3 regions of the Arhodomonas sp. AD133 genome follow, and region 1 is predicted to be linked to each of the others. Evidence: riboswitches for the same ligand, from Rfam matches in the RefSeq annotation. Region 1 holds a riboswitch; each other region holds the start of a gene.
The links. A riboswitch is a leader RNA that binds a small molecule or an ion and turns the genes downstream of it on or off. The one in region 1 is predicted to bind cobalamin.
Positions count from the first base shown of each region.

Region 2: it holds a riboswitch for cobalamin, as region 1 does, so the genes downstream of both, ACPEES_RS17725 (CbtB domain-containing protein) here and ACPEES_RS13630 (TonB-dependent receptor domain-containing protein) in region 1, are expected to answer to the same signal.
Region 3: it holds a riboswitch for cobalamin, as region 1 does, so the genes downstream of both, ACPEES_RS08520 (hypothetical protein) here and ACPEES_RS13630 (TonB-dependent receptor domain-containing protein) in region 1, are expected to answer to the same signal.

Region 1 covers NZ_JBNAZM010000023.1:28,134-38,408, forward strand. The annotation lists gene ACPEES_RS13600 (TonB-dependent receptor plug domain-containing protein) at 1-1,933, opposite strand, end outside; gene ACPEES_RS13605 (cobyric acid synthase) at 1,980-3,428, opposite strand; gene ACPEES_RS13610 (cobalamin-binding protein) at 3,425-4,384, opposite strand; gene cobD (threonine-phosphate decarboxylase CobD) at 4,381-5,364, opposite strand; gene cbiB (adenosylcobinamide-phosphate synthase CbiB) at 5,357-6,256, opposite strand; gene cobO (cob(I)yrinic acid a,c-diamide adenosyltransferase) at 6,256-6,861, opposite strand; gene ACPEES_RS13630 (TonB-dependent receptor domain-containing protein) at 7,036-8,823, opposite strand; cobalamin riboswitch at 8,920-9,171, opposite strand; gene ACPEES_RS13635 (ABC transporter ATP-binding protein) at 9,238-10,005, opposite strand; gene ACPEES_RS13640 (FecCD family ABC transporter permease) at 10,002-10,275, opposite strand, start outside.
Region 2 covers NZ_JBNAZM010000039.1:10,944-21,218, forward strand. The annotation lists gene cobN (cobaltochelatase subunit CobN) at 127-3,945, opposite strand; gene cobW (cobalamin biosynthesis protein CobW) at 4,450-5,517, opposite strand; gene ACPEES_RS17715 (AAA family ATPase) at 5,531-7,267, opposite strand; gene ACPEES_RS17720 (CbtA family protein) at 7,248-8,045, opposite strand; gene ACPEES_RS17725 (CbtB domain-containing protein) at 8,181-8,357, opposite strand; cobalamin riboswitch at 8,393-8,598, opposite strand; gene ACPEES_RS17730 (precorrin-6A/cobalt-precorrin-6A reductase) at 9,336-10,076, opposite strand; gene ACPEES_RS17735 (cobalt-precorrin-5B (C(1))-methyltransferase) at 10,073-10,275, opposite strand, start outside.
Region 3 covers NZ_JBNAZM010000010.1:78,895-89,169, forward strand. The annotation lists gene ACPEES_RS08505 (arylesterase) at 60-713, opposite strand; gene ACPEES_RS08510 (ABC transporter ATP-binding protein) at 712-1,413, shown strand; gene ACPEES_RS08515 (ABC transporter permease) at 1,410-3,905, shown strand; cobalamin riboswitch at 4,070-4,206, shown strand; gene ACPEES_RS08520 (hypothetical protein) at 4,287-4,730, shown strand; gene cysQ (3'(2'),5'-bisphosphate nucleotidase CysQ) at 4,850-5,677, opposite strand; gene nudE (ADP compounds hydrolase NudE) at 5,677-6,240, opposite strand; gene ACPEES_RS08535 (hypothetical protein) at 6,362-7,093, shown strand; gene ACPEES_RS08540 (histone deacetylase family protein) at 7,124-8,050, opposite strand; gene ACPEES_RS08545 (DUF4426 domain-containing protein) at 8,138-8,575, opposite strand; gene metW (methionine biosynthesis protein MetW) at 8,682-9,284, opposite strand; gene metX (homoserine O-succinyltransferase MetX) at 9,281-10,275, opposite strand, start outside.

The DNA.
Region 1 (10,275 bases):
CCACGCGATAGGGCTCGTCGCTGCCGTCGCGTTCGGCGCTGCCGATGGTCGAGGCATAGTCCTCGTCGGTGATGTTCTCCACGCGGACGCCGAGCCGGTGTCGGTGGGCACTGCCGAAGCGCAGATAGCCGCTCACATCGGCGAGCAGGTGATCGCCATAGCGTTCCCGGCCGATGTCGCTGACGTGGTCGTGGGTCGGGCCCACGTAGACCGTGGACAGCTGTGTGCCATAGGCGCCGCCCGGGGCGTCGTAGCCGACTCCTGCCTTGATGAGGTATTCCGGCACGTTGTCGATCTGTTGATCGTCGCCGTCCTCTCGGGCGCGGGTGTATGTCGCGTTCAGGGAGGTGTGCCAGCCACCGGCGAACTGCAGGGCCAACAGGGCTTCGCCGCCGTACATGCGCACGCGGTCGTCGCTGTTGATATAGGTACTCACGCCGTCGCCGCTCGCGAACTGGATCAGGTCGTCGATCTCGCGGCCGAACGCGGCGAGCTCCCAGCTCACGCCGACGCTGCCCACGCGTGTCGCGCCGCCCCATCCCAGGTCGGCGTTGAGGCTTTCCTCGCCGTCCAGGTTTTCGTTGCCGCGGGGGTGATCCGGGTCGCGGGCGTAGAGTTGATAGGCACTCGGCAGGCGGAAGGACGTGCCCAGGGTGCCGCGGACATACTGGCCACCGCCCAGGGGGTGGCGGGCCGAGATGTTCCACACGGTGTTTTCGCCACCCAGGTCGGCCTTGTTCCAGCGTACGCCGAGGGCGAGTCGGGTGCGCGGCGAGAACGCGAGCCTCGGCCGGTACTGCGCGAACACCGCGCCCACCGCCTCGGTCCGGGTTTCGATCAGCAGGACGTCGTCCTCGCCGGAATACTCCTGCCAGTCGGCGCCGAAGACCACCTCGCCGCCGTCGTCGAGGAACCAGCGGCCCATGGCATTGAGGCCGTAGTCCTCGTAGCCCCAGGGCGTGGCGTCGTAGACCGTCTCCACCTCACCGGGGATCGCGGTGTTGCGCAGCTCGCTGTATTCGGTGTCCCACCGATGGTAGTAGCCCTTGAGGAAGAAGCTGAACGACGGCGAGACGAACTGATCCCACTTGGCGATGACGATGTCCTCGGTGCGGTCGTTCTCGGCGCTGTGGGTCTCGGTGGGGTCGGCGTCGTCGAGCACGGCGTCGTTGTGAATGGTCTCCAGGGTCAGCCGGCCGCCGTCGCCGATCTCGCGACGATATTTGCCGCCCAGGCTCGTCACGCGGTAGCCGCGATCGATGCCCCCGGGACGGGCGCTCGGTTCGATGTGTTCGTCGCGGTAGGGCTGGAAGCCGTCGGAGCGGTCGTGGGAGCCGAAGACGACGAGCCGGTTGCCGTCGATCTCGCCGCTGACGTACGCGCTGGCGTGGCGGTCACCCAGGTCGCCGGCGCCCACGCCGATGCGGCCGTCGGTCTCGGTGCGGAAACCGCGGGTGATGATGTTCACCACACCACCCAGCGCCTGGGTACCGTAGAACAGGCTCTGTCCGCCCTTGACCACCTCGATGCGTTCGATCATGTGGGCGGGAATGGAGTCCAGCGGCGAGGTGCTGCCGTAGAGGCGGTTATTGATGCGCACGCCGTCCACCAGCCAGAGAATGTCCTCGGTCCGAGAACCGCGCAGCGAGGCCTCCACGTAGTCGAAGCGTCCGTTCTCCGGGGCGACGTAGAGCCCGGGAATGAGCATCTGCAGTGCCTGCGCCGTGTCGGTGGCGCCCGTCTTCTCGATGGCCTCGCCGCTGATCACCTCGACCCGGCTGCCGAACGTGCTGAGCTCACCCGAGAGGCTTTCCTCGATGGGCTCGGCGGTGATTTCCACGGTGTCCGTGCTCGGGTCGGGCGGGGTGGCGAGCACGGCGGGTGCCATTGACAAGGCAGTCGATGCGGCGACGAGTCGTCTCGATGCAATCATCCGTTGCGCTTACTCCTTGGCGAATTGTTCGTGACGATGGTCGGACTCAGCCGGCGATCTCCGGCAGGCAGGCGTCGAGGTCGATATGCGCGTCGATGGTGTCGGCGAGGCGGTCGATACCCGCCTCGCGCTGAGCGGCGTAGTCGGTGGTCTCGGGGCTGGCGAGGCCCGCCCAGCGCAGCAGGGTCTCGCGCGCTTCGGGGTGCTCGAAGATCCCGTGGAGGTACGTGCCAGCGACCCGGCCGTCGGCGCTGCGCGCGCCATCGGGCGTCGCGTCCGCCAGCCGGGCGAACGCGCGCTGGCGGTCATCGCCATCGGTCTCGCCCATGTGGATCTCGTAGCCGTCCACCGCCGCGCCGTCGTTGAGGGTTCCCCGGACGCGCGTGAGGCGTTTCTCGGCGGCCAGGGTGGTGGCGACGTCGAGCCAACCGAGTCCGGTGCTCTCGCCCGGCGGCCCCTCGACCCCATGAGGGTCGGCAATGCGCCGGCCGAGCATCTGGTAGCCGCCGCAGATGCCGAGTACCCGGCCGCCGTAGCGCAGGTGGCGGGTGAGATAGGCTGGCCAGCCGTGGGCTTCGAGCCAGGCGAGATCCGATCGCACCGATTTGCTGCCCGGCAGGATCGCCAGATCCGATGGCGGTGGTGTTTCGCCGGGGCCGACGAGGTGCACGGCCACCTGGGGGTGCAGGCGCAGCGGGTCCAGGTCGGTGTGATTGCTGATCCGCGGCAGAGCAGGCACCACCACCTGCAGCTCCGCATCGCCCGCGCGCTCGCTGGGCAGGGCGTCCTCGGCCTCCAGGTGCAGGCCGTGGAGGTAGGGCAGCACACCGAGCACCGGTTTGCCGGTACGTTCGGTGAACCACTCGAGCCCCGGGTCGAGCAACGAGCGGTCGCCGCGGAAGCGGTTGATGACCACGCCGGCGACGCGTTCGCGCTCGCTTGCCGAGAGCAGGTCCAGGGTGCCCACCAGCGTGGCGAACACGCCGCCGCGGTCGATGTCGGCCACCAGTACCACCGGGCAGTCCACTGCCTCCGCGAACCCCATGTTGGCGATGTCGTCGCGGCGCAGGTTCACCTCGGCGGGGCTGCCGGCGCCTTCGGCGACGATCACTTCGTGGCGGGCGCTGAGGCGGGTGTGGGAGTCGAGTACGGCGGTGCGCGCGGCGCGCTTGAAGGCGTGGTAGTCCAGCGCGCTCATGCTCCCGTGCACCTGGCCCTGGAGGATGACCTGGGCGCTACGGTCGGCGCTCGGTTTGAGCAGCACCGGGTTCATGTCGCTATGGGGCTCGAGGCCGCAGGCGGCGGCCTGGACCGCCTGCGAGCGCCCGATTTCGCCGCCGTCGACGGTGACGGCGCTGTTGAGCGCCATGTTCTGCGGCTTGAACGGTGCCACGGCCACGCCGCGTCGCGCGAGTGCCCGGCACAGACCCGTGGCCACGGCGCTCTTGCCCGCGTCCGAGGTGCAGCCCTGGATCATCAGCGTCGATGCGGTCACGGGCGATGCCTCCGGGTCGTGGCCAGGGCTTCGCAGACCGCTTCGGCGCCGGCCAGCACGCGTGGCCCGGCGCGATGGATCACGTCCGGGTCCAGGTGGAAGAGGTTGTCACGTCGCACGGCGGTGATCGATGGCCACTCCCGCCAGTCGTCCAGCCACTCCGGGCGCTCGGCATCGCGTCCGGCGGCGAGTATCGCCTCCGGGTCAGCGGCAATCACCGCTTCCGTGCTCACGTGAGGGACCAGCGTCGGCAGCTCGGCGAACACGTTGCGCCCGCCGCAGAGCTCGATCACGCGGCTGATGAGGTGCTCGCCATTGATGGTCATCGTCGGCCCGTGCCAGATCTGGAAAAAGACCGGTACCGGGGCCTGATCGCGGTAGCGCTCGGCGAGTCGCTGCCGGTGCTCGCGAAAGCGCTCGGCGGCAGTTTGCGCCGTGTCCGCCGTGCCCGCGAGCCGGCCCAGGCGCGTGATGGTGCGCGGTATGGCCGCCAGCGCCCGGGGCTCGCTCACGTAGACGGTGAGTCCGAGCTCGCGCAGTCGCTCTATGGTGGCGCTGTCATTGCCGCTCGCCCAGGCGACCACCAAGTCCGGGTCGAGCCCGAGAATGCGCTCGAAGTCGACGGCGTCGTAGCTGCCCACGCGCGGAATCTCTTTCGCCGCCGGCGGGTAGTCGCTGTAGCTCACCGCGCCGACCACGCGCTCGCCGGCACCGGCGGCGAAGAGTATCTCCGTGGTGTGAGGCGCGAGGCTCACGATCCGGGTGGCGGGAGCCTCGAGCCGTACGGTGCGGCTGCTGTCGTCCTCGACGGTGACGGTGGCGTGGGCGAGCGATGTCGCGAGCAGCGCCAGCACCACCCAGGTCAGCGTGCACATCACGCCGATCCACGGCTGTGAGCGCAGATCTGCCAGGCGTTCCGGCCTTGCGCCGGATTCGGGGGCCGGGCGGACGGTCATCGTGTGATCTCCTGCAGTGCGGCATCGAGGTGTTGCCATTCGGCACACGGGCCAGGCAGCCCGAAGCGCAGCGCCGGTGGGGCATCGAAGGTGCGCACCAGCACGGCGCGCGCGGCGAGGGCGCGGGCCATCCGCGCCGGGTGGCGGTGGCGGACGTAGCGGAAGAGCGCCGTGCCACCCGTCACGGTCAGGCCATGGCGGTGGAGGAGCGCATCGAGCCGACGGGCGGCTGCCTGCAGTCGTTGCCGCTGGCGGCGTTGCCATTGGCGGTCGGCCAGGGCCCGCCGGCCCAGCCAGCGCGCAGGGTGGTTCACCGCCCACGGCCCGAATCGCTGCGCGAGTCGCTCACGCAACCAGGCCGGAGCGCCCACGAAGCCCAGGCGGACTCCGGCCAACCCGAAGAACTTGCCCACTGAGCGCAACACCACCAGCCCGGGAAGGCCCGCGAGCGCGGCGATGCTGGCGTCCGGGGCGGCGTCGGCGAAGGCCTCGTCGACAATCAGCCAGCCGTCGCGGCGGGCAAGGCGGGCGTGCAGGTCGAGCAGTACGGCGGGGTCCAGGCGACGGCCGCTGGGGTTATCCGGATTCACCACGACGACTGCGTCCGCGTGGTCGGCGGCACCGTGAAGGCCGGCATCGTCGTCTTCGGTGACCACCGCGCCGGCCGCCTGCCAGGTAGCCGCGTGCTCCGCGTAGCTGCCAGCAGGGCAGGTGACGTGCCGCAGTGGTAGCGCCCGGGGCAGGTGCTGGAGAACCCCCTGGGTGCCCGGTGCTGCGAGCCAGGCCCCTCCGCCGAACGCGGCGCGGGCGGCGCTTTCCAGGCCGTCGTCGTGCTCCGGCAAGCGCTGCCAGACGTGGTCGGGGATCGCCGGCACCGGCCAGGACCACGGGGCGATACCCGTGGAGAGGTCGAGCCACCGTTCCGGTGGGATGCCGTGTGTCCGGGCAGCGGCCCGGAGTCGTCCGCCGTGTTCAGGCAAGGGCGTATCCTCCGGCGATGACTGTCAGCCAGACGGCGATGCCGCGCTCTACCAGGGCGGTGGCCCGTGCGATATCCGTTCCCTCGGTCGGGCGCCCGTCACCGAGGGCGGGCCGGTGACGCCACTCGCCGTGATAGCGTGCGCCACCGCCCAGGCGCAGCCCGAGTGCCCCGGCGCCGGCGGCCATCACTAGACCGGCGTTGGGGCTCGACCAGCGGTCGCCGTCGCGTCGCCATGCGCGCCAGGCATCGCGGCCCTTCCCCAGGAGTGCGTAGGTGGCGGCCGTCAGGCGCGCCGGTATGTAATTGAGCGCGTCGTCGAGGCGCGCGGCGACCAGACCGAACGCCTCGAAGCGCGGCGTCCGGTAGCCCCACAGCGCGTCCAGTGTGTTGGCCAGGCGGTAGGCGACGACGCCGCCGGCGCCGGCGATCAGGAACCAGAAAAGGGCGGCGAAGACCGCGTCGCTGCCGTTCTCGAGTACCGACTCCACGGTTGCCGCCGCGCATTCCTCCGAGCTCATGGCGGCGGTGTCGCGGCTCACCAGGCAGCCTGTGGCGGTGCGGGCAGCCTCGAGATTGCCGCTATCGAGCGCCACTTGCACCCGGGTGGCGTGCTCGCCGAGGCTGCGCCCGCCGAGTGCCAGCCACAGCGTGGCAACCGATACTGCGAGCCCTGCCCCCGGGACGCTCGCCAGCGCTGCTGCTGCCAGCGCCGGCGGCGCGATCAGGGCCGCCGCGGCCATCCCGCCCCGGAGGCGGCGTCGCGGACCGCTGTTAGCGCGTCGCTCCGCGGCGGCGGCCAGGCGGGCGAATGCACCGAGGGGGTGCCGGGCCGGTTCGGGCAAGAGGCGGTCCAGGGCCACGGCGAGTGCGGCGACCGCCAGCACGGTCATCAGAGCTCGACGCCCTTCTGGGCCTTCACGCCGGCCTTGAACGCGTGCTTCATGGCTTTCATCCAGGTCACCGTATCCGCCGCCTCGATCAGCGGTTCCGGTGCGTAGCGACCGGTGATCACCACGTTCTGGTGCGTGGGCCGGGCGGCCAGTGCTTCCAGCACCGCCTCCAGGGACACGTATTCCTTGGACAGCGCGACGTTGAGCTCGTCGAGCAGTACCAGCCCGTAGGCGGGGTCGGCGAGCATTGCAGCCGCGCGCTCCCAGGCGGTGTTGGCTGCCGCAACGTCACGGTCCCGGTCCTGGGTTTCCCAGGTGAACCCCTCGCCCATGACGTGATAGTCCACTTCGGGGGTGCGACGGAAGAATGCTTCCTCACCGGTGCTGTAGGCCCCCTTGATGAACTGGACGACGCCCACTCGCATGTCGTGGCCCAGTGCCCGGGCGACCATGCCGAACCCGGACGAGCTCTTGCCCTTGCCGTTGCCGGTGTTGATCACCACCACGCCGCGGTCCTCGGTGGCCCGCGCGATGCGGCTGTCCACCAGGCGCTTGGTACGGGCCTGGGCACGCTGCCAGGCCTCCCGATCATGTTCCTCGCTCATTTCGGTCTCCGTGGATGAATGGGATGGCTCACAAAGACGGCGAGCGGTCACAGGGGCCGACGATAATCGACCAGGCCACCCCCGGAGAGGTTGACCGTCCACCAGGGCGTTCGAGCGTTCCTTGCGGGGTGCCCTCGTGTCCCTCGCGTCTTCGTGTCGACTTCATCTTGCTCGCTATTCCCCCCGCCACTCGATGGAGACGAGCACCGTGCGGCCGGGCATCTCGAAGGTATCCGCGGTCTGGTAGTCCTCGTCCAGGAGGTTCGCCACCTTGCCCCGCAGCGTCCAGGCGTCGCTGAGCGCGTAGGAGGCAGTGACGTCGACGACGGTGAAGCTGTCGAGCTCGGTGGTGTTCGCGAGCTCGTCGAAGCGCTCACCGCCGTAGTGGATCTCCGTACCGACACGGGCGCGACCGAACGCGCGGTCGATCCCGAGGGTCGCGGTGAGATCCGGGCGCCGCGGCAGGTCGTTGCCGGTGTCGCCGTCCTCGGCATCCAGCCAGGTCGCTGCCAGACGGGTGCCGAAGCCGGCGATATTGCCGCTGACCTCGCCTTCGATGCCGCGGATGCGGGCTTCGTTGACGTTCACGCTGCTGGCGGCGTTCGCGTCGAAAGTGATGAGATCGTCCGCATCCGTGTGGAATGCGGCCACCCGCCATCGCCAGGCACCACTGCTTTCCAGGCCGACCTCTGTGGTGCGCGAGTGTTCGGGCTCCAGGTCCGGGTTGCCCTTGAAGAATCCGGTGTCCGGATAGTAGAGATCGTTGAACGTCGGTGCCTTGAAGGCCGTGCCATAGGAGGCATAGGTGCGGAGTGCCGGTGAGATGCGGTAGCCGACGGCGATATTGCCGGTGGTCTCGCCACCGAAGGCTTCGTTGTCGTCGTGGCGCAGCGCCCCCTGGACGTCGAACGCACCGGCGTACCACTGATGCTGGACGAATACGGCGAGATTATCGCGGTGGGTCTCGACGTAATCGATGGTGCCGCTGACCCGGTCCTCGTGGTAGTCGACGCCGACGGTGGTGATGTGATCGTCGCCGATGAAGAAATCGTTCTGCCAGGTTGCGGTGTCACGGCGGGTGACGAAGCGGTCGCCATCGAAATCGCGGCTGTCCACGTCGTCCAGGGTCGACCCAACCGACAGGCTTGAACGCCAGCTCTGCGTGGGTTGCCAGTCCGCTTCGCCGCTGACGACCTGCTGGGTTTCGTCAGCGGCGGTCGAGGTGGAATCGAACTCGTTCTCGCCGTCGACACGCAGGGCCCGACCGCGCAGGGTCAGTGTGTCGGTCACCTGGTAGTGGCCGCTGACACTGGCCGAGCGGTTGTCGTAGCCGTCCCGGTCCGGGTCGTGGGCGAAGCTGCGTTCGTCGGTGGCATCGAAGCCATCCGTGGATTGCCCCGAGGCGCTAACGGCGAAGCCGCCGCGCTCGCCATCACGGGCGAGGCCGGCTCCGAGCTCCCAGGTGTCGCGGTTGCCCACGGCGAGGCGCGCGTGGGAGCGATCGCGCCGCGTGAAGATCTGGATGACGCCGCCGATGGCGTCGGCCCCGTAGAGACTGGCCCGTGGGCCGCGGACCACCTCGATACGCTGGATCTCACTGACGGACAACTGTTCGAGCGGCGCGCTGCCGAGCGTCGCCGAGCCGATGCGCACGCCGTCGACGAGCACCAGCGTGTGATCGCTCTCGGTGCCGCGAAGGTACAGGCTGGCGGCTTTGCCGCGGCCACCGTTGCGCGCGATCGAGACGCCGGGCAGGCCGCGTAGCAGCTCTGGCACGTCCGCGGGTTGGCGTCGGTCGATGTCATCGCGGGTGATTACGCTCACGGCGGCGAGCGCGTCGTCCGCCGTGAGCGGCGTGCGGGTGGCGGTGACGACCAGCGGTGCAGTGCGTTCCGCGGCGCCGACGGCCGTCGCGCTCGCGGCAGCGACCGCCGCGACGATGAGACTGTGACGTTTGTGCATGGAGCCCCCTGCTGCAGTCACCCGGGGTGACGTTGGGCATGCGGGGGCGGCGGGAGATCGGACGAAGCCATTTCCCGGACACCGCCCACCGCAGCGTCGAAGGTTGCGCTCCAGGGCGGTCTCCGGGCTCGTGAGCGGGCGTCGGCCGCGGACCCGCCTTCCCGCGTCAGCGGACGCAGTGGCCTGTCGGGTCCGTGGGGAGCGTCGAGGCTCCCCGGCTCACCTACCGTTGCGGGGGCAGCGCCGGCTTTGCCGCCGATAGCAGCGCACCGGCTTCCCGTTCGGGGAGTCGTTCGTCGATTCCCCGACCCGTGACGATGCACGGGAACCTGGAGCGAAAGTGGCAGGGAACATACTCGCCGGATGCGAGGGGGTCAACGTCTGCACCCGCAGCTCGGGTGGCGAGGCAATGGTTCAGACCGGCAGGAACGCGCGCCGGTCGCCATCGCTGAGAATCCGGATGGGGTGGCCGTAGAGGCGGGCGAGGGTGGTCTCGTCGAGTACGTCTGCAGTGGCGCCGAAGCAGACCTGGCCGTCACCGAAGAGCAGCAGCAGGTGATCGCAGAAGCGGTCGGCGAGGTTGACGTCGTGCAGGCTCATGACCACCGCACCCTTGGTCTCCTGCGCCCGGCGGGTGATCAGCGCCAGCAGGTTCACCTGGTGGTGGAGGTCCAGGTGGTTGCTAGGCTCGTCGAGCACATACACGGCGGGCGCCTGGGTGAGCACGGTGGCCAGCGCCAGGCGTCTGCGCTCGCCGCCGGACAGCGTGGAGACCGGGCGGTCGGCGAGCTCGGCGAGGCCCACTTCGTCGAGCGCCGCTTCGGCGGCTGTGGTGTCCGTCTCGCCCTCCCATTGCCAGGCCCCGAGCCAGGGGTGGCGGCCGATCAGGGCAGTCTCCAGCACCGTGGCGGGGAAGGGGTCGTGGTTGTCCTGAGGCATGAGCCCCAGGCGTCGGGCGATGGCGCGACGGCCGAGATGTGTCAGGGATGTGCCGTCGAGCAGGATCCGGCCGCTGTCAGGGGAGCGAAGGCCGGCGAGGGTGTGCAGCAGGGTCGTCTTGCCCGTGCCGTTGGCGCCGAGTACCCCCCAGCATTCGCCGGCGCCGACGCTGAAATCGAGTGTCCGGCACACGCTTTGTCCGGCGATGGACACCGACAGGGCCTCGGCTGCGAGCAGGCTCACGACGGCACCTCACGACCCCCACGGTGGAGAAGAAACAGGAACACGGGCACGCCGATGAACACCGAGAAGACGCCCACCGGCAATTGCTGCGGGGCGAAGGCGGTGCGCGCGAGGGTATCGGCGAGCACTACGAACGTGCCGCCGAGCAGCACCGCGGCTGGCAGCAGCAAGCGGTGGTCGGCCCCCATGGCCAGCCGTAGCAAATGCGGGACGACCAGCCCCACGAACCCGACGCTGCCGGCGAGGGTGACGGCGGTGGCCGTGAGCAAG
Region 2 (10,275 bases), on a different contig from region 1:
CGTTCGGGTCAGAGGCGGTTACCCGGGAGCACCGGACGCGGGGTTTCGCCTCGGGTTCTCTCTCTGCGCCGTCGGCGGCCGGCGACGCGGCCAGCGCCAGGGATGCCCGGCGCCTAGCGGTGTCTGTCAGCTCCCGCCGCGCTCCCGCGCCTCGTCGAGCTCCAGCAGTAGCGATTCCATGCGCTCACGGTAGTCGCCCGGCTCGCTCCACAGGCCGCGCTGCATGGCTTCCACCAGGCGCTCGGCCATTTCCCGCAGGGCTTCCGGGTTGTGCTTGCGCAGGAAATCCTGGTTGTCGGCGTCGAACACCAGCGCCTCGCTCACGTTGGCGTACTGGTAGTCGTCCACCACGCCGGTGGTGGCGTCGTAGGCGAAGAGGTAGTCCACGCTCGCCGCCATCTCGAAGGCACCCTTGTAGCCGTGACGCTGCATGGCGGCGATCCACTTGGGGTTGGTGACGCGACTGCGCACCACGCGGTTCAACTCCTCGTTCAAGGTGCGCACGGTGGGCGCGGCCGGGTTGCTGTGGTCGTTGTGATAGACCGCCGGCGCGTCGCCGCGCATCTCGCGCACCGCGTTGGTCATCCCGCCCTGGAACTGGTAGTAGTCGTCAGAGTCCAGGATGTCGTGCTCGCGGTTGTCCTGGTTGTGGATCACCGTGTCCAGCTCGCCGAGGCGGTGGGCGAAGGTGTCGAAGGCCGCCTCGCCGTGCTCGTGCTGGCCGTAGGCGTAGCCGCCCCACTCGATGTAGGCGCGGGCGAGGTCGGCGCCGTTGTCCCAGCAGCGCTCGTCGATGAGCCCCTGCAGGCCCGCGCCGTAGGCGCCGGGCTTGGAGCCGAACACCCGGAAACCCGCCTGCCGGCGTGCGTCCTCGGGGGACAGGCCGTCGGCTTCCAGTGCCTCGCACCGGGCCTCCACGTGGGCGCGTACGGTGTTGCTGTCGCCGGGCTCCTGCATGTCCGCGAGCTTCTGCACCGCCGCGTCGAACAGCCGTATCACGTTGGGGAAGGCGTCGCGGAAGAAGCCGGACACCCGCAGGGTGACGTCGATGCGCGGGCGGTCGAGCTGAAAGCCGGGCATGATCTCGAAATCCACCACCCGGTGGGAGCCCGCCGCCCAGATGGGTCGCACGCCCATCAGGGCGAAGGCCTGGGCGACGTCGTCGCCGCCGGTGCGCATGGTGGCGGTGCCCCAGACCGAGAGGCCGATCTGGCGCGGGAAATCGCCGTGCTCCTGGAGGTGGCGGCGTACCAGCGCCTCCGCCGAGGCCTGACCCAGCTCCCAGGCGGTGGGTGTGGGGATGGCGCGGCTGTCCACGGCGTAGAAATTTCGCCCCGTGGGCAGGGTGTCGAGGCGCCCGCGGGTGGGCGCGCCGCTGGGGCCGGGCGGGACGAAGCGGCCGTCGAGCCCGGCGAGGCTGTTGTGGAGCTCGTCGCTGACGCCCTGGTCCAGGGCGGGCAGTACCCGCTCGCGCAGGGCCTCGATGAGTGTCGCAGTGCGTGGCATGCCGTCGGGCAGCTCGGCGAGCGGCGCGGCGTCCACCACGAAACGCGCCACCAGCTCCCGAGCCAGGAGTTCCAGGCGCTCGCGGGTGTCGTACTCGCTGCGCCAGGCGGCCTCGCTCACGTCCGCGAGCATGGGGGGGCGCGGCCCGGACCATTCGGTGGCTTTCGCCTGGAGCGGGTCGAAGTCGTCGCCGAGGCCCAGGTCGGCGGCGAGGGCGTGGAGCAGGCCGGCGTCCTCGTCCGCCTCCCCCCGGGGCAGGCGCATGAGCGCGACGAGCGTATCCCGGAGCTGCTCGGTGGGCGGCAGCTCGCCCAGGCAGTGCAGGCCGTCGCGGATCTGTGCCTCCTTGAGGTCGCAGAGGTAGGCGTCGAGCTGTTGGAGCAGGGCGGTGTCCGGGTCGTCGATGGCCCCGGCGTCCGCCGGCGGCAGCTCCTCGACGAGGTGGCTCTCGCGGGCCTGCTTGAGGATCGCCTGGCGCAGGTGGTCCTCCCGGCGCTGGTCGAGCCCCATGGCCTGGTAGTACTCGTCCACCAGGCGCTCCAGCTCGGCGAGATCGCCGTAGGTCTCCGCCCGCGAGAGCGGCGGGGTCATGTGGTCGATGATCACCGCCTGGGTGCGGCGCTTGGCCTGGGCGCCCTCGCCCGGATCGTTGACGATGAACGGGTAGAGCTGGGGCATGGCGCCCAGGGCGATGTCCGGCCAGCAGCGTTGGGAGAGTGCCGTGCCCTTGCCCGGCAGCCACTCCAGGTTGCCGTGCTTGCCCACGTGGATCACGGCGTCCACGGCGTAGACCTCGCGCAGCCAGCAGTAGAAGGCGAGGTAGCTGTGGGGCGGCACCAGGTCCGGGTCGTGGTAGTTGGCGGTGAGGTCGATGTTGAAGCCGCGCGCGGGCTGGATGCCCACGAAGGTCTCGCCCAGGCGGATGCCGGCGATCATCAGGCGCCCGGCGCGGTGCTTGGGGTCGGTCTCGGGCTCGCCCCAGCGGTTGCGCACCGCCGCCTGGCACTCCTCGGGGAGGGTCGCGAACCACTCGCGGTAGGTGGCGAGGTCCAGGCTCTGGTAGCAGGGCTGTGCCGCGAGGGTGTCCGGGTTGTTGGTGATCCCGGTCTGCAATGCCTCGATGAGCGCGGTGGGGTCGTCGGGGACGTCCTGGACCGGGTAGCCCGCTGCTTCCATGGCCCGTAACAGGTTGAGCGTGGAGCGGGGTGTGTCCAGGCCCACGCCGTTGCCGATGCGCCCGTCGCGCGTGGGGTAGTTGGCGAGCACCAGGGCGATGCGCTTGGTCGAATTGGATCGGATCTGCAGCCGTGCCCAGCGCCGGGCGAGGGTGGCGACGAAGCGGGCGCGCTCTTCGGCGAGCTCGTAGCGCACCACGTCGAGCTGGCAGCGCTCACTGTAGCGGCTCGCGCTCTTGAAGCTCACCGCGCGGGTGATGATGCGCCCGTCGAGCTCCGGCAGCGCGATGTGCATGGCGATGTCCCGGGCGCGCAGGCCCTGGGTGTGTTCCGCCCAGTCCGCTTCGGTGGCGCTGGAGAGAATGAGCTGGAGGATGGGCACGTCGCGGCCCAGCGGCGAGGGCTTCGCCCCGGGCTGGGAGGACAGCGCGGCGTTGTCGGCGGCCTGCAGGGCAAAGCCGGTGGTGTTGAGCACCACCGCCGCGCCGGCCTCGTCGCAGAGCCGGTCCACGGCGGCCAGGCATTCCGCTTCCTTGAGCGAGGCCACGGCGAGCGGCAGCGGATTCAGCCCCTCCTCGGCGAGCACCCGGATGAGGTCGTCGAACATCGCCATGTTCGCCGCCTGGAGGTGGCTGCGGTAGAACAGCAGCAGCGCAACCGGTCGGCCGGGCTGCCAGTCGGCGCGCCAGTCGTCCGGGGTTGCTCGGGCGTGGTTCGGGTGGTACAGCAGTGCCCGGGGCAGGGCTTCCGGCGGCAGCCAGTCGTCGTCGCGGCCGAGGCATTCGGCGCCCAGGTAGCGGTAGAGCTGGTCGGCATTGCTGCGCCCGCCCTCGCGGAGATACCGCCACACCTGGTGGGCGGTCGCGCGAGGGACGGTGCCGGCGCGCAGGAGCTCGTCGTCCTCGCCGTCGTCGCCGGGGACGACGATGAGGGTGCGGCTGTCGTCCGTCGCCGCCCACTCCTGAAGTTGCTCCAGGCCGTAGGGCCAGTAGGCGTTGCCACCGAGGAGCGAGACCACCACGACCCTGGCGTGGTCGATCACGCGGTCGCGGTAGAGGTCGAGGGCGGCGGGCTTGGTGAGGTGCAGCCAGTTGGCGAGCCGCAGGCTCGGGTAGTCGGGGGGCAGGCCCTCGGCGGCGTCGGCGAGCAGCCCCAGGGTGCCGTCGGCGGCGGCGAGGATGACGAGCTCGCCGGGGCTTTGCTCGAGATCGATGATCCCCTCGTCGTCATTGAAGCCGCCGGGTTGTGCCGAGAGCATGTGCATCGTCGTGCGTCCTCTTTACCCATCGTCCGATCGCGTGGGAGGCCTGGTTGCTCGTCGCGTGGGGCCGGTTCCGCGATGTTTGACTGGCCGGTGAGGGTTGGGGGGAACGGGTCGTTGGGGCGGGCCGGGGCGGGAGACGCCATGAATACGTCCCTGTAGGCTCGACTGCCGCCATCCCTGGCGGCAGACGCTCCCGCCCCGGCCCGCCCCAACGACCCTGGCTGGGTCCGGGGTTCATCCGCGACGCTGGTTCCGCATCGGCAACCGAGGCGCCGGATTCGGACTCGTAGGTCGGGCTCCGGGGAAGCGCAGGCATGTAGGTCGGCTGCACTCGGCAGCCGACATCTCCGCGTCGGCACGTCGGCCAGCGCTTCGCGCTGGCCGACCTCCGATGACGACTCAACGTCTGCCGTGTGATCCTTCGAGTCCCTTAGCGCCTTTTGTGGTTGGCACGGCGAGAGCCGAACCGCCCTTTCCACTTTCAACTTGCCGCTTGCCGCTATCTCACGACTCCGCCGCCTGCAACGCCTGCTGCAACCGGTCGCGGTCGAGGTCGCGGCCGATGAACACCAGCCGGGTCTCCCGCGGCTCGTCGACCTCCCACGGGCGGTCGAAGTAGTGGGCGATGCGCTCGCCCACCGCCTGGATCACCTGGCGCATGGGTTTGTCGCTCGCGGCGAAGCCTTTCACCCGGTAGATGGCGTGTTCGGCGATGAGGCTGCGGATGCCTTCGAGCAGGCGGTCCGGGTCCACGGTGCCCAGGCGGATGACGCAGTTGTCGAAGTGGTCGTGGGCGTGGCCGTGTTCCTCGCCCTCGGCGTGGTGGCGGTCGTGATGGGTCTCCACGGACTCGATGCGCTCCTCGGTGGCGGCGTCCAGGCCCATGAGCAGCTCGTTGTCCACCTCGCCGTTTTCCACGAAGAGCACCTTCACGGCCTCCGGCACGTGCTCGCGGATGCGGGCGGTGATCGTTTCGCGATCGGTGTCGGTGAGTTGGTCGGCCTTGCTCGCGATCACCAGGTCTGCCGCGCCGAGCTGGTCTTCCAGCAGCTCGCGCAGGGTGGGGTCGTGGTCGAGGCTGTCGTCGGCGAGGCGCTGGCGCTCCACCCGCTCCGGGTCGCTGGCGTAGCGGCCGGCGGCCACGGCGGGGCCGTCCACCACGGCGATCACCGAATCCACGGTGCAGTGCTCGCGCACTTCCGGCCAGTTGAATGCCTGGACCAGCGGCTTGGGCAGGGCGAGCCCGGAGGTCTCGATGAGGATGTGATCGATGCGGTGGCGCTCTTCGATGAGCTTGCGCATCACCGGCACGAACTCCTCCTCCACGGTGCAGCAGATGCAGCCATTGGCGAGCTCGAAGATGCCGTCGCCGCGGTCGGTTTCCGCCTCGTCGTCGCAGTCCAGCGGGCAGCCGCGCAGGAGCTCGGCGTCCATATCCATTTCGCCGAACTCGTTGACGATCACGGCGATGCGCTTGCCGTTGGCTTGCTTGAGCAGGTTGGAAAGGAGCGTCGTCTTGCCGCTGCCGAGAAAGCCGGTGACGACGGTGGCGTGGATCTTGTCGAGTTGCATGTTCGTCTCGCTCCTATTGAACGGGAACGGTTGCCGCTAGCGGCAGGTATTCGGCCTGTAGCTGGCGCGCCAGCACCCGGCAGCGGCCCAGCGGTACGCGGGCCTGCTCGGTGTCGATCACCCACACCCGCGGCGGCAGTGCGATGTCGTCCACCGCGTCGCGGCTGCGGCCGTCGGTGAGCAGGTAGGTGCGGCACGCGAGCCCGGGATGGCGGCGCATCAGTCGGTCGATGCGTTGTCGCGCCGTGAGCAGGGCCTCGCGCAGGGGTGTGCCGCCACCGGCTGGGAGGTGCTCCAGGTGGATCGCGCAGTCCTTGGGTGCACGCCGCGGCGGCAGCACCCAGTCCGCGCGTTCGTTGCCGAAGGCGAGGATGGCGAGCTGCTCGCGGGCGCGATAGGCGCGCTCGGCGATGCCGAGCACCACCGCCTGGGCCTGGGCGAGGGCGCGATGGCTCAGTGTGGAGGCCGAGGTGTCCAGAAGCACGCAGTTGAGGGTCGTCGGCGCCTGCCGGGGCGGGCGGTAGCGCAGGGTTCGCAGACCCTCGCCACGGTGGTTTTCCGGTGCGGCCAGGGTGCGGAACCAGTCGACCCGGTTTGCGTCGGGGGCCGCGGTGTTCGTGTGCCGACGACCCTGTGCGGGGCCGGCGCCCTGCTCGGCGCTCGGTGCCGCCGGCGGCTTTGCAGCGGTTCGCGGAGGTGGCTCGGCCGGCGCCGTCTCCCGCGGCAGATGGCGTCGGCCCTGGGGGCTCACCGCCTGCGGCGGCATGCCGCCCCAGTCGCCGTGGCCGGCGTCGCCACCGTCGCTATCATTGGCCCCGGAGTTGCCCTGCCCGCCGTTGCCGTTGTCACCACCGCTCGCCGGCGGCGTGCCGGGAGCATCGTCGTCGTGGCGCCGGCGGTGGTGGAGCACCAGCTCGGCGACCGCGTCCACGTCCGCCTCGGTTACGGAGTCGCGACGCTCCCACGCGGCGTGGGCGGCGGCCGCCTGTCGCCAGGTGAGGTCGGCACGGACGCCTTCCACGCCCGCGCGGATGCAGCGCTCGGCGATGGTCTCCTCCAGCGCTTCGGGGCAGGCGACGCCGTCGAGCCGTTCCCGGGCGGCGCGAATGCTGTCGCGCAGCGCCTGCTGAGCGGTGGCATGCTCGGCGAGGAAGCCTTCCGGGTCACGCTCGAAGGCGAGGCGGCGGCGGACAATGGCGGTGCGCTCGGCGACGTCGCTCGAGTTGTCCAACGCCACCGCCAGGCCGAAGCGGTCGGTGAGCTGTGGGCGCAGCTCCCCCTCGTCGGGGTTCATGGTCCCCACGAGCAGGAATTCCGCGGCGTGGCGGTGGCTGATGCCGTCACGCTCGACGTGGTTGACGCCGGAGGCGGCGACGTCGAGGAGGGAGTCCACCAGCGGGTCGGGCAGCAGGTTGACCTCGTCGATGTAGAGCACACCGCCGTGGGCCCTGGCGAGCAGGCCCGGGTTGAAGGCGACGCGCTGGTCGTCGAGGGCCTGCTGCAGGTCCAGACTGCCGATGAGCTGCTCTTCCGTTGCGCCCAGCGGCAGGGTGACGAACCGCTCGGCCGTTTCCGGGTCCAGGTCGGCGAGGCCCCGGGCGAGCGTGGACTTCGCACAGCCGCGGGGGCCGCTGATGAGTACGCCCCCGAGACGCGGGGCGATGGTCGCCAGGATCAGCGCCGTCTTGAGCTGCTCCTGGCCGACGATCGCGGTGAACGGAAAGACGGGGCTATGCGGCGTTGCGGTCATCGCGGAGTACCCAGTTCTGGATGGCCCAGCCACAGGCGAGGCCGAGCAGCAGCCAGAAGGCGGCATTGGTCACCGCGGTGGCGGCAATGAACTGCTGGTGCAGCTCGCTCATGGCCGCCACGGTGTCCGGCTCCATGCCGGCAAAGGCGCCACCGTGGGGATGGGGCGCGCCCACCAGATGGGGAATCGCGAGGAGCACGACGCCGGGGGCCTTCTTCCATCCACGGGCGAAGACGAACAGCCCGAGGGCCGCTGCCGTGCAGGCCACCGTGGCGATCCACCAGAGCTGGCGTGCCTGCAGGCCCGCCGCCTGCATGCCCGGGAGCTCCGGGGGCAGGCCGAGCGAGGGCGCGGCGAAGAACACGGCGAAGCCGGCGACGCCCCAGGCAAGCCCCCGGGCGGGGCCGACCGTGGTGCCGCGATAGAGATGGGTCGCCGACATGGCCACCAGCATGAGAACGCTGAAGGCCAGCGCGACGAAGATATCCGAGAGCGCGGTATAGAAAATGCGTTCGCCGCCATCGGCGGGCGTCCAGACTTCGCCGCTGTGGCCATGAGCGTGGCCGTGGTCCGCGGCGGTCTCGCCGTGGTGATGGCCGTGTTCGGCATCATGGCCTGCGCCGTCTTGGTGGTGGGTGGCTTCCGCGGCGCCACCGCCCTCGAAGGCCTCGGCAGCGTAGATGAGCTGGCTGACCTGGAAGTGCTGGCCCAGCGCGAACGCGAGCCCCGTGACGATGCTTACCGCGAGCGCGGCGGTCAGGATGCGTCGAAAGAGCATTCATCCCCCTGGATAACGAAATCGATTGACACAGCCTCCCCGTCGGGGACGGGGGGAGCGGGCTAGCGTGGGGCTAGCCGGAGTGGTTGCGGCGCGCCCGCCGCCGAATGGCGGCGCGCTGGTGCGCGGTGCCCGTCAGTGGCAGGGGAAGACGACCGAGTGCCGCGTGTCGTGAGCGGCGTTGTGCAATTCGCTCATCGGGGCGAAGCCCACGGCGAACAGCACCACGATACCGAGCGCCGCGGCAGCGGCCAGCTGAACCAGGGTTCCGGGGGATGCGTCGACCGCGATAGCGGAGGTGTGTTGTTGCATATCCATTCCTCACGCACTCACCCGTGCGCTGTCCATGGGTTGATGGCGTCAAGGCCGGTCTCCGGGCTTACGAGAGGGGCGTTTCCGCGACGCCCGCGCCTTCCCGTCCGACGACAGTGGCTCGTGCAGGCATCTCTCTCGATCACCGTTGCGGGGGCAGCAGTGGAATTGCGCAACCACGATGCGCGCACCACTTTCCCGATTCTCTCCCGACAGGGAGCACCTTGAGCGACGAATGGTAGGCGGCGGGGCGCGTGCGGGTCAAACCGGCGGTGTGTCGGGAGTTGCAAGTTTCAAGCAGACGTAGGCCGGCACCCGTGCGTGGTAGCGCATCGGATGCCGGCATGGGCGTGAAGGCGGCGAAGCCGGACCTTACTAATCTTCTCAGAAGTATTGTCATACGTCAGAGCGCCACAGCGGCCCGGGGGCAAGGCGCGTTCGCGCCGGCGTGGCTGGGTCACGTCAAGCGAGCGCAACGCCGCCACCGGGTCGCTGTGGCGCTCCCTTTGGGCCGGTCTGTGCGCCGATGGGATCTGCGTTGCTCACCGCTTATGTAGCCCGGCTACACGGCGCGCCTCGCGCCTTGCCCCATCGGCGCACAGACCGGCTGACGCATGACAATACTTCTGAGAAGATTAGTAAGTGGAAAGTTCCAAGATTCAAGTTGAAAGTGGCGAGTTGGCAGCCGCGGTGCCGGTGCCGCTCGCGACCTGGAACTTGCAGCGTTGAACCTGTAACTGAGGAACGGCCTTCGGCCGTGATCACTCATGCCGGCTTCGAGCTCGCTGACGCTCGCCTGGAGCCGGCCTACGCCGCTTTCGCTCATTTGTGGTGGTGGACTGCGCTGCGCTCCGTCCACCCTACGCGACGACTCCGTTGATGGCGTGAGCGGCGCCTCTCGTAGGGTGGATGGAGCGTAGCGCAATCCGCCATCGACCGCGGCGCCGTTGTCGCTTTCGACTTGAGACTTTCAACTATTTACTCGCTGCCTGCCTCTTCCGCTCGCAAAGCCGTGCGAAGTACCGCGGCGCTCGCGAAGCTGCGGTCCGGCGGTGGCAGGCGTGGTCGACGCAGTAGCAGCACCGGAATGCCGCGTTCGCGGGCGGCTACCAGCTTGGCGGCGACGGCGTTGCCTCCGCTGTTCTTGGTGACCACAACATCCGTCTCCAGGCGGTCCATCAGCTCGCGCTCGTCGTCCAGCGCGAAAGGGCCCCGCGCCTCGATCGTGGTGCAGCGCGTCGGTACCGTGCGTCCGTGGTCCGGCAGACAGCGCACGTTCCAGTGCTGGTGCGGCGGCACGGGGGCGAGATCCAGCGCACCGGGGCCGATGGTGAAAAGCGGTCGCCGGTAACGTTCGAGCGCGGCCGGTAGCGCATGGATGTCGGCGAGGTAGTGCCAGCGGTCGTCGGGGCCGGGGCGCCACGGCGGGCGGTGGAGCGCCCACAGTGCGATCCCCGCGCGACTGGCGGCGGCGCGGGCGTTGGCGCTGATGGTTGCGGCATAGGGGTGGGTGGCGTCCAGCAGGCGCTCGATGCGGTGTGTTTGCAGGTAGTCGACGAGCCCGTCGACGCCGCCGAAGCCGCCGCGGTGCACCGGGCAGGGGACGTGGGGCCGGGCCTGTGGGTCCGCGACCGAGTAGATGGTCTCGTGGCCGTCGGCGTGTAGGCGGGCGGCGAGCGAGCGGCCGTCGCCGGTGCCGCCGAGCAGCAGCAGTCTCACGGGGCCTCCGCGATGCCCACCGGTTCGCCCTGGCGGTCCACGGCGCAGACCGTGAGCGCGGTGCCAGCCGGGAGATAACCACGAGCCTGTGCCGCCGCCAGTGCACAGATGCGCTGGCCGAGGGGGATACCGGCGGCCTGGCAGGCGGTGAGGGCGGCCATGCTGGTATTGCTCGACGCTATCTCGGCTCGCAGCGCCG
Region 3 (10,275 bases), on a different contig from region 1:
TGTGCCGTGTCGATGCGGCACAGCGGTTGCCCGACTTGAAACTTGCTACTTGAAACTTGTTATTCGTTACCAGCGCCCTGGCCATTTCCCACCGCTTTCCCCTCTTCCAGCAACGACTCGAGCTTCGGCCACACGTTCGCGAGCAGCTTCGGCTGGGCGGCGGCGTTGGGGTGGATGCCGTCGTCCTGCATCAGCGTGGGCTTTTCCGCGACGCCGGCCAGGAACTTCGGCACCAGGGGGATGTCTCGGTCTGAGGCGACGTCGCGGAAAACCTGCTGGAAACGCTCCACGAAGGCGGTGCCATAGTTGGAGGGTAGGCGTACGCCTACGAGCAGTACGCGGGCGCCGGCAGTCTGGGCCGCGTCCACCATGGCGTCGAGGTTCCGCCGCGTTTCGGCCAGAGGCAGGCCCCGCAGGCCATCGTTGCCGCCGAGCTCGATGATCACGACATCCGGCTCGTGCTCCTCGAGGACTGCCGGCAGGCGGGCGCGGCCGCCGCGGGTCGTGTCTCCGCTGATACTGGCGTTGATGACGGTCGCGTCGGCACCATTGGCGGTCAGCCGCTGGCGCAGCCGGGCCACCCACGTTTCGTCTTGTGCCAGCCCGTAACCGGCGCTCAGACTGTCGCCCACGATCAGGATCGTGAGCGGCGCGCCGGCGACGGCGGGCAGTGTCAGGATCAGGCACCCGACAAGCAGGAGGATGCGGAGCATGACGGCCAACCCCGATGGCTGTGTACTGGTGGCCGACGGGCTGACAATGCGGTTCACCGCGCCCGAGGGCACTATTACGCTGTTCGAGGACGTCGATCTTAGCATTCCCTATGGTGACGCCGTCGCGGTTCTCGGGGCGTCGGGGTCGGGCAAGTCGACGCTGCTGGGGCTGCTCGCAGGGCTGGACCAGCCCAGTTCCGGGCGCGTGTTGCTCGACGGACACGACCTGTCGAGCCTGGACGAGGACGAGCGCGCGGTCTTGCGAGCCGGGCGCGTCGGTTTCGTTTTTCAGGCATTCCACCTGTTGCCGGGCATGACGGCGCTCGAGAACGTCATGCTTCCCGGCGAGCTCGCGGGCGATGCGGACGTTGCCGGACGTGCCCGCGCGGCGCTGGAAAGGGTCGGTCTCGGTGAGCGTGAGGCGCACTATCCGGCGCAGCTATCCGGCGGTGAGCAACAGCGCGTTGCGCTCGCGCGCGCGTTCGTCGGTCGCCCTCATGTCCTCTTCGCCGATGAGCCGACTGGCAACCTGGATCGGCACACCGGCGAGCGCATCATCGACGCGTTGTTCGAACTCAACCGCGAAGCGGGCACGACGCTGGTACTGGTCACCCATGATCCGGATCTTGCGGCGCGTTGCCGCCGGATCATCCACGTTACCGGCGAAGGGCTGCGCGAGGAAGCGGGAGCGGCGGCATGAAGCTTGGCCTGCGCCTGCTCTGGCGCGACTGGCGCGGCGGTGAGTTGCGGCTGCTGACGCTGGCCGTGGTGGTGGCGGTGGCGGCGGTCACCTCGGTGGCCTGGCTCGCGGAGCGGGTGGGCGCGACGACCGCCGCGCGGGCCGCTGATCTGTTGGCTGCAGAGCGCGCCGTGGAGCGCCCCGACCCCATTCCCGAGGCCTGGCGCCGCCAGGCGCAGAGCCAGGGGTTGTCGACGGCCCTTACGGCGGAATTCCCGAGCGTTGTGGTCACCGGGGAGCGTAGCCAGCTCGTCTCCATCAAGGCGGTCACGCCGGCTTACCCGCTTCGCGGCGACCTGCGCGTGCGCGCCCGGCCGGATGCGCCGGAGCAGGTGACCCGGCAGACGCCCGACCCGGGCAGCGTGTGGGTAGCGCCCCGGCTGCTTCGGCTGCTGGAGCTCTCGGTTGGGGACGACCTTCAGCTCGGCGAGCGCACCTTCCGAATCGATCGTCTGCTCACTCTCGAGCCAGACCGCGGGAGTTTCTTCAACAGTCTCGCTCCACGCGTGCTCATGCCCTATGACGCCCTTGCCGGCACCGGACTCGTCGGGCGCGGCAGCCGTGTACGCTACAAGCTGTTGCTGGCGGGGCCGGACGACGCGCTGGTGGCATTCACGGACACCCTGGTCGCCCGCCACGGCAACGCGGTGGAGGTCGAAACCCCGACCGATGATCGACGCGGGGTCTCCGAGGTTGTCGCCAAGGCGCGCCGCTTCCTGGGGCTCGGTGCGCTGCTGACCGTGATCGTCGCCGGCGTCGCCGTATTGCTCACCGTGCGGCATTATGCCGAGCGTCAGGTGCTCTCCGTGGCGGTGATGCGGGCCGTCGGTGCCACGCGCCGGCAACTGACCACCCTGTTCGTGGCGCGGCTGTTCTGGCTCGGCTTGATCGCCGGTGCCCTGGGGGCGTTGCTCGGCTTCGCCGTGCATGCGGCCATGCTCGCCGTCGTCGCCGATCTCATCGGGCGCGATGTGCCGCCGCCCGGCTGGCGCCCTCTCGCCGTTGGCTGGCTCACCGCGTTCGCGGCGCTGTTCGGATTCGCGCTGCCTACGCTGCTGCGCCTGCGTGATGTCCCGCCCATGCGTGTTCTTCGTCGTGAGGCTGGCAGCGGAGTGCTGCGTGTCGGACTGCCGGTGGCGGCCGCCACGATCGTGATTCTCGCCCTCATGGGGTGGCAGGCCGGCGAGTGGCGGCTCACGCTTTACGTGTTCGGGGCGCTGGCGGTGACGCTGGCGGCCCTCTCCGCGGCTGCGGCGGTCACGGTCGTATCAGTGCGTCGGCTGGCGCGCCGGCGCGGCGGCCGCCTCATGTGGCTCACCGGTTTCAGTCGTCGGCCGTGGACCGCGGTGGTGCAGATCGTGGGCGTCGGCACCGGCTTGATGGCGCTCTTTCTTCTCGCCGTGGTGCGCAACGATCTCCTCGACGCGTGGCGGGACCGCATCCCCGAGGATGCGCCCAATCAGTTCCTGATCAATATCCAGCCTGACGAGCTTCCGGGGGTGCGCGAGCATCTGCGCGAGGCCGGGGTGCGTGCCGGGTTCTCGCCCATGGTAAGGGGCCGGTTGGTGGCCATGAACGGCGAACGCATCGCCGCGCCCGCGTCCGGCGATGAGCGTGGCGAGGCCGGACGCCGGCGAGGACGGCGGGAGTTCAACCTCACCTGGGCGCGCATGCCCCGGCCGGGGAACGAGGTCGTGGCCGGGTCGTGGTGGCCCCGGGACGACGGAGCCGCATCGCCGGGCGAGCTGTCCGTGGAGGAACGCTTTGCCGAACGCTACGGTATCGCGCTCGGCGATGCGCTCACCTTCGAGGTGGCCGGTCAGCGCGTGAGTGCAACGGTCACCAGTCTGCGCAAGGTGGACTGGGACAGTTTCAATGTGAACTTCTTCGTGGTCGCCTCGCCGGGGACGCTGGACGTGCTGCCCCGGACCTGGCTAACGAGCTTCTATCTGCCCGACGGCGAGGATGAACTCATCGTGCGTTTGGTCCGGGAGTACCCCAGTGTCACCGCCATCGACGTGGGAGCGATTCTTCGCACCGTGCGCGCCATCATGGATCAGGGTAGCCGGGTGGTGGAGCTCATGTCCTTGCTCACACTGGTTGCGGGGGTGCTGGTGCTGCTCGCCGCCCTTCAGATCACCGGCGAGCAGCGCCGCTTCGAGAGTGCCCTGTTGCGTGCGCTCGGTGCCACTGGTCGTCACGTGCGTCGACTCGCTCGCTACGAGCTCTGGTTGCTGGGGGCGGTCGCCGGTCTCATCGCCGGCGGCATGGCCACGGCGGCAGGCGTGTTCGTCGCCGAGGGCCTTTTCGATCTGGACTACCCCGTGCGCCCGCTGGCGCTGCTCGGCGGTGCCGTGGTTGGAGTGGCCACCGTTTGGCTGGCCGGGGGCCTCGCGGCCCGGCGCTATTATCGCGTCTCGCCAATGCGGTTGCTGCGGGAAGGGGGGGATTGAGTGGCGGCATCCAACCTGCGGGTTCCGAGTTGAAAGTGCCAAGTCACGGGTGGTAACGGCACCGCGGGGGCGACGCGCTACATTCAAACTGAAACTCTGAGCTTTTCACCAAGGCGTGGCTTCGCCGCGCCGCAACCACTTTGAGAATGTGACGCGAACCCTATATATTGGGCGTGGTCTTCAGCGGATGCCCAACAAATGGGTGTCCGGCGGGGAACACCGGTGAGAATCCGGGGCTGTCGCGCAACGGTGTGGCGATACCATCGCCGAGCCCGAGTACCGCCGAAGACGACGACGGGAGCCTCGCGCCAAGGTTTCCGGTGCTCAGTCATCCGGGTACCCGCGCCGGCTCCTTACCCCTGTAACCAGCGGGAGGAGCCCATGCACACACATCATCTGCCACTGAACGATCCATCCGACGAACCACTTGCCGTGAACCACGGTGGCGCGCAGTCGTTGCGTGCCCTGATTCCGGACAGCTGTCTGACCCCGGCATTGCGCAGTGCGCTGCAGGGGCTCGGTGCCTGCATCGTGCCGTTCCGCTGGCCGGGTATCGATCATCCCGACCTGGCCGGAATTACCGTGCCGCTGCCCGGCACCGGTCCCGAATGGCTCGGCGAGGCGGAATCCGAAAGTCTGATAGCGGCCCTCAAGGATATGGAGCGGTGCGGCCGGGCCCCGGTCTGGGCTCAGGTGATGCTGGCGCAACATCGCGCCGGCACCCTGCTGGACAGTGACGGCACGCTGGAACTCGCCGACGGGCTCAGTGCTCAGGGGCTGATCGCCGCCGTTCTGAGGCTCCCGGGTCACCAAGACGGGGCTTAGTGGCAGTCGCGAGTACAAAGCGCCAAGTTGGAAGCAAAAAGTGCCGCGTGCCGCGCGGCGCTTCCAACTCGCCACTTGCAACTCGGAACTTTCCATTAAGGCGCGGCCCGGCCGCGCCTTTACCGCTCCTCCACCGGAAAGCCTTCCAGATAGCGCGCCCAATCCACGGACGGGTCGCCCACGGCGACGAAGTCGGGGTTGAGGACGGATTCCTTCGTGTTGTAGGTCAGCGGTGTGGCGTCGGTGCGCAGCACGCGACCGCCGGCGGCCTCGACCACGCACTGTGCGGCGCCGGTGTCCCATTCCGAGGTCGGGCCAAAGCGCGGATAGATGTCCGCTTCGCCCTGGGCGACGAGACAGAATTTCAACGAGCTGCCCATGGACGTGGTCTCGAATCCCGGCAGGCGTTCGAGCAGGGCGTCGACCCGTTCGCCGCGGTGGGAGCGGCTGACCACCGCGGTCCAGGGGCCATCGCCGGCGGCTCGCGTGTGGATGGGCGTGCGCTCACCATCGGCTTCCAGCCAGGCACCATCACCGTTGACACCCGTCCAGGTGCGCCCGAGCACCGGCGCGTGGACGACACCAATGGTCGCGCGCCCGTTCTCGATAAGGGCGACGTTGACGGTGAATTCGCCGTTTTTCTTCACGAACTCCTTGGTGCCGTCCAGCGGATCCACCAGCCAGTAGGCGGACCATTCGCGGCGCTGCGCGTAGGGGGTCTGCGCGCCTTCCTCGGATAGCACGGGAAGTCGGGGCTCGAGCGCGGCGAGGCCTTCGCTCAGACAGGTATGGGCGGCGCGATCCGCCTCGGTGAGGGGGGAGTCGTCGTCCTTGGTCTCCACGTCGAAATCGCGGCGGTAGATGTTGAGGATACGTTCGCCGGCCTCGCGGACGAGGGGCAGCAGGCGTTCGGCGAGTTCGCGTCGGGTCGCGTCGTCCAGACTCACTACGGGGTCTCCTCGGTTTCAGTGCGCAGTCGTTCGAGTGCCAGGAAGATGGCGGCGATGCTTCGCGCCTCGGTGAAATCGGGGCGGGCAAGCAGCTCTGTCAGCTCGGCGAGGGGCCAGGGCACCACCTCGATGGGTTCGGGCTCGTCGCCCGGCAGCGGTGCCTCGTAGAGGCCGCGGGCGAGCACGATCTGGGTGCTGTGTGCCATGTAGCCGGGTGCGAGCGTCAGATGGTGGAGTGTCTCCAGTCGTTCGGCGCCGAACCCGGTCTCCTCGCGCAGTTCACGGTTGGCGGCGGCGATGGGGTCTTCGCCGACTTCCACGAGCCCCTTGGGCAAGCCGAGCTCGTAGCGGCCGGTGCCGGCGGCGTATTCGCGGATGAGCACCAGTTCCCGGTCCCCGGTGACCGGTACCACCAGTACCGCGCCGCCGCCCCGCCCGGGGGCGAGGCGCTCGAATACCACCTCGGTGCCGTTGGCGAATCGCAGATCGAGCTGTTCGACGCGAAACAGCCGCGACTGGGCGACGATGGTGGCACTGAGGGTCTCCGGCTTGCGGGCCATGCTGCTCTCCGGTTGCCGCACGCATACGTGAACAGGCTGCTATTGTACAGAACCAGCCCAGGCGGGGATCGGGGCGCCAACGCACTACACTCAGCGTGAGAGAGCACGCAAGGAGCGAGCGATGAATGACCTGCGCGAGCGTATTCTTCGCGCCCACGGCGGTGACGCGGGTTGGCGGAGGCTCAGACGGCTGAGTGCGCGCGTGTCCATGGGGGGCAGCTTGTTCCTGGCGCATATGCAGCCACGCCCCCTACGTGACGCGGAAGTGGTGCTCGAGCCGCAGCGCTTTCGCATGAGCGTGACGCCGTTCACTGGTGACGGCCGCACGGGGGTGTTCGAGCCCCGACGGGTATGGATCCATAGCGACGACGGCACGGTGATCGGCGAGCGTGGGGCGCCGGGCAGTGTGACGCGCTCGTTGCGCCACTGGATGGTGTGGGATGGTCTCGACCTGCTCTACGTACTCGGCCTGTGCACGTGGCAGGCGCTATTGCTGCCGTTGATGCTCTGCCGCTCCGGCGTTGCTGTCGAGCCTGTCGGCACTTGCGAGGGGGACGACGGACGCCTGGAGTGTCTCGATGTTCATCTATCCAGCGATCTCCCGGTTCCCGCGACACACCAGCGATGGTATGCCGACGCCACGGGTTGCCTGCGCCGGGCGGATTACGCGCCGTTGGCCTGGGGGCGAATGGTGCGCGTCGGTCAGTTGCTCGATGCCCACGAGAGTGTGGACGGCGTTTTGCTCGCCAGTCATCAGACCGTGTATCCGTGCTGGCCACGGAGTCAGCTCATGCGCACCACGCGGGTGAGTTGGCTCACCGCGGAGGATGTGGTGCTGGATCATGGCGAGTAGGCGCGCCCGTGCGTCGAAAGCAATCAGCGCCTAACCCATGAGCGCACCCACGTGGGCCGCCGCGCTCGCCGCCAGGGCACGTGGATCGTAACCGCCCTCCAGGGTCGAGACGATGCGCCCGCCGCTGCAGTAGTCCGCGACCGCCGCGAGTTCTTCGGTGGCCCACGCGTAATCCTCCTCGGTGAGTGCCAGCCCGGCGAGGGGGTCCATGGCGTGGGCATCGAAACCCGCCGAGATCAGGATGAGCTCCGGCTCGAAGCGCGAGAGCGCGGTGACGATCTCGTTGTGGAAATGGGTCCGGAAGAGCTCCGAGTCGCAGCCGGCGACCAGGGGCACGTTGTACAGCGACGATTCGCGATTGTCCTGGCGTCGGCCCGTGCCGGGGAATAGCGGGCATTGGTGCGTGGATGCGTAGAGAAAGCCCTCGCGGCCGGCAAGCATGGCTTCGGTGCCGTTGCCGTGGTGCACGTCGAAGTCCACCACGGCGATGCGGTGTAGGCCGTGGGCGGCACGGGCGTGGGCGGCGGCCACCGCGATATTGTTGAACAGGCAGAATCCCATCGCTCGTGCGGGTTCGGCGTGATGCCCCGGTGGCCGGACCGCACAGAACACGCGGTCGGCTTCACGCGAGACCACCGCATCGACGGCCTGACAGGCCGCGCCCGCGGCACGCAGCGCTGCTTCGCCGCTAGCGGGGCTGACCACGGTGTCCGGATCCAGGTTGCGGAGACCTTCTTCGGGAATATCGGCGAGTATACGCTGCACGTACCCCCGCTCGTGGACACGTGCGAGCTGCTCGATAGTGGCCCGCTCGGCCTCGTGGCGCGCCAGCCCGGCAAAGCGTGGGGCCGACAGTGCATTCAGGATGACCCGGAGGCGGTCGGCATTTTCCGGATGGCCCGGCCCCGTGTCGTGGTCGAGGCAGGCCGGGTGGCTGATCAGCCAGGTGGCAACCATGGCGATTCTCTCTCTCCTCGACGGTTCCCCCGTCTGGATCCGGTCGACGGTTTCCAGGCTCACCGCACTGGAAACACCGACGGCACCCTATTGTTCAGGATAGAACCACTGCGTGAACGTCAGGGCGTGGGTCTGCGCCGTACCCGCGGGATGCACGCGCAGCTCCACCCGTAGTCTCTCCGGCGGACTCACCGGCGTGGTGCCGATATAGTAGATCGCCGTGCCTTCCGCCACTTTGCGCATGCGGATGGTACGGCGCTGGCCGACTTCGTTTTCAGCGCTCGCCTCGATCGTCGCTGCCACGGGATCGCCGTTGCGCAGCACGCTCGCGGTCACGAGCGCGCGCCCGCGACTGCGCACCAAATCGTAGGCGCGGGCGACTTCCGGCGTGAGCGTCGCGGTGGCGATAGCGTTGTAGTGAATCTCGTAGTCGCCGAAGCGCCGCAGGCGCTCGGCGTTAGCGGGTAGCGCCACGGCGGTGAGCACAACGACGGCGACGATGCGGAGGACGGCGCGTATCGGCATTTGGCTCTCCCTCGCGGTCTGTGTGCGTACTCCCACCGATTATACGGCCTCTGCCCCGGGCGAGACCGGGGTGCTCATCAAGGCAACGAATTCGTGTTCCGGGGCACTAGCGCCGCCGGAACCGATAGAGCGCGACCTCCGCGAAAAGGTTCGGCAGGATGCCTGCCACTCGCGGACGTCGTAGCTCGTGAGTGAGGACTTCACGCTCGAGCAGGCGGATGCCGCGGCTGTGGCAGAGCTTCTCGAAGTCGTCCAGTGTGCACAGGTGAATGTTGGGCGTCTCGTACCAGGCGTAGGACAACGCGCCGCTTACGGGCATGCGTCCGCGCACCGCCAGATAGTAGCGCAGCCGCCAGTAGCCGAAGTTGGGAAACGTGACGATGCCTTCGCGGCCGACGCTCAGCATCTCGTCCAGCAGGAGATCCGGGCGCCGCACCGATTGCAGCGTCTGGGTCATCACCACGTAGTCGAACGAGTCGGCGTCGAAGTCCGATAGCCCCTGATCCAGGTCGGATTGCAGAACGTTGACGCCGCGCTCGACGCAGTGGCGGATCTTCTCCGGGTCGATCTCCAGTCCGTAGCCGGTGCACCGGCGTGTGGTGTAGAGGTAGTGGAGCAGTGTGCCCTCACCGCAGCCGAGGTCGAGCACGCGGCAGTTGGGCTCGATCCAGTCGGCGACCACCTGCAGGTCTGCACGCAAGCCCGTCATGCCCCGACCTCCCCGGCCACTCGGCTCATGTAGCCGCCGAAAACCGCCAGGTATTGGTCAATGGGCATGAGAAAGGCGTCATGACCGTGATCGGCTTCGATTTCGGCATAGCTCACATCCTTGTTGCCGTCGAGCAGCGCGCGCAAGATTTCGCGGGAGCGGCTCGGCGGGAATCGCCAGTCGCTGGTGAACGAGAGCACCAGGAACTTGGCCTGCACGTGCGCCAGCGCGCGCGAGAGGTCCCCTCCATGAGCGGCGGCCGGATCGAAATAGTCCAACGCCTTGGTCATGAGCAGATACGTGTTGGCATCGAAGCGGTTGATGAACGCACGCCCCTGATAGCGCAGATAGCTCTCGACCTCGAATTCCACGCCGAAGTGGAAGTCATAGTCCGGTTTGCCCTCGCGTAGCTCGCGGCCGAACTTCTCGCGCATGGCTTCATCGGAGAGGTAGGTGATGTGGCCGAGCATGCGCGCGAGCATGAGCCCCCGGCGCGGGATCGTGCCCGCAGCCTGATAGCGCCCTTGGTGGTAGTCCGGGTCGGAGCGAATGGCCTGGCGGGCGACCTCGTTGAAGCCGATGTTCTGCGCCGAGAGTTTTGGGGCGGCGGCGATCACCACCGCGTGGGCGATTCGCTCCGGGAAGTCGATCGTCCACCGTAGTGCTTGCATGCCGCCGAGGCTGCCGCCGACCACCGCCGCCCAGCGGTGAATACCCAGGCGGTCGGCGAGGCGGGCCTGGCTCGCCACCCAGTCGCGCACGGTGACCATGGGGAAATCCGGCCCCCAGGGCTCGCCGGTGGCCGGGTTGACGGTAGCCGGGCCGGTGGAGCCGTGGCAGCCACCGAGGTTGTTGCAGCACACGACGAAGAACCGGTTGGTATCGATGGGCTTGCCCGGCCCGATGCAAGTCTCCCACCAGCCGGGCTTGCGATCCTCGAGCGTCTGGTAACCGGCGGCATGGTGATTACCTGACAGCGCATGGCAGATGA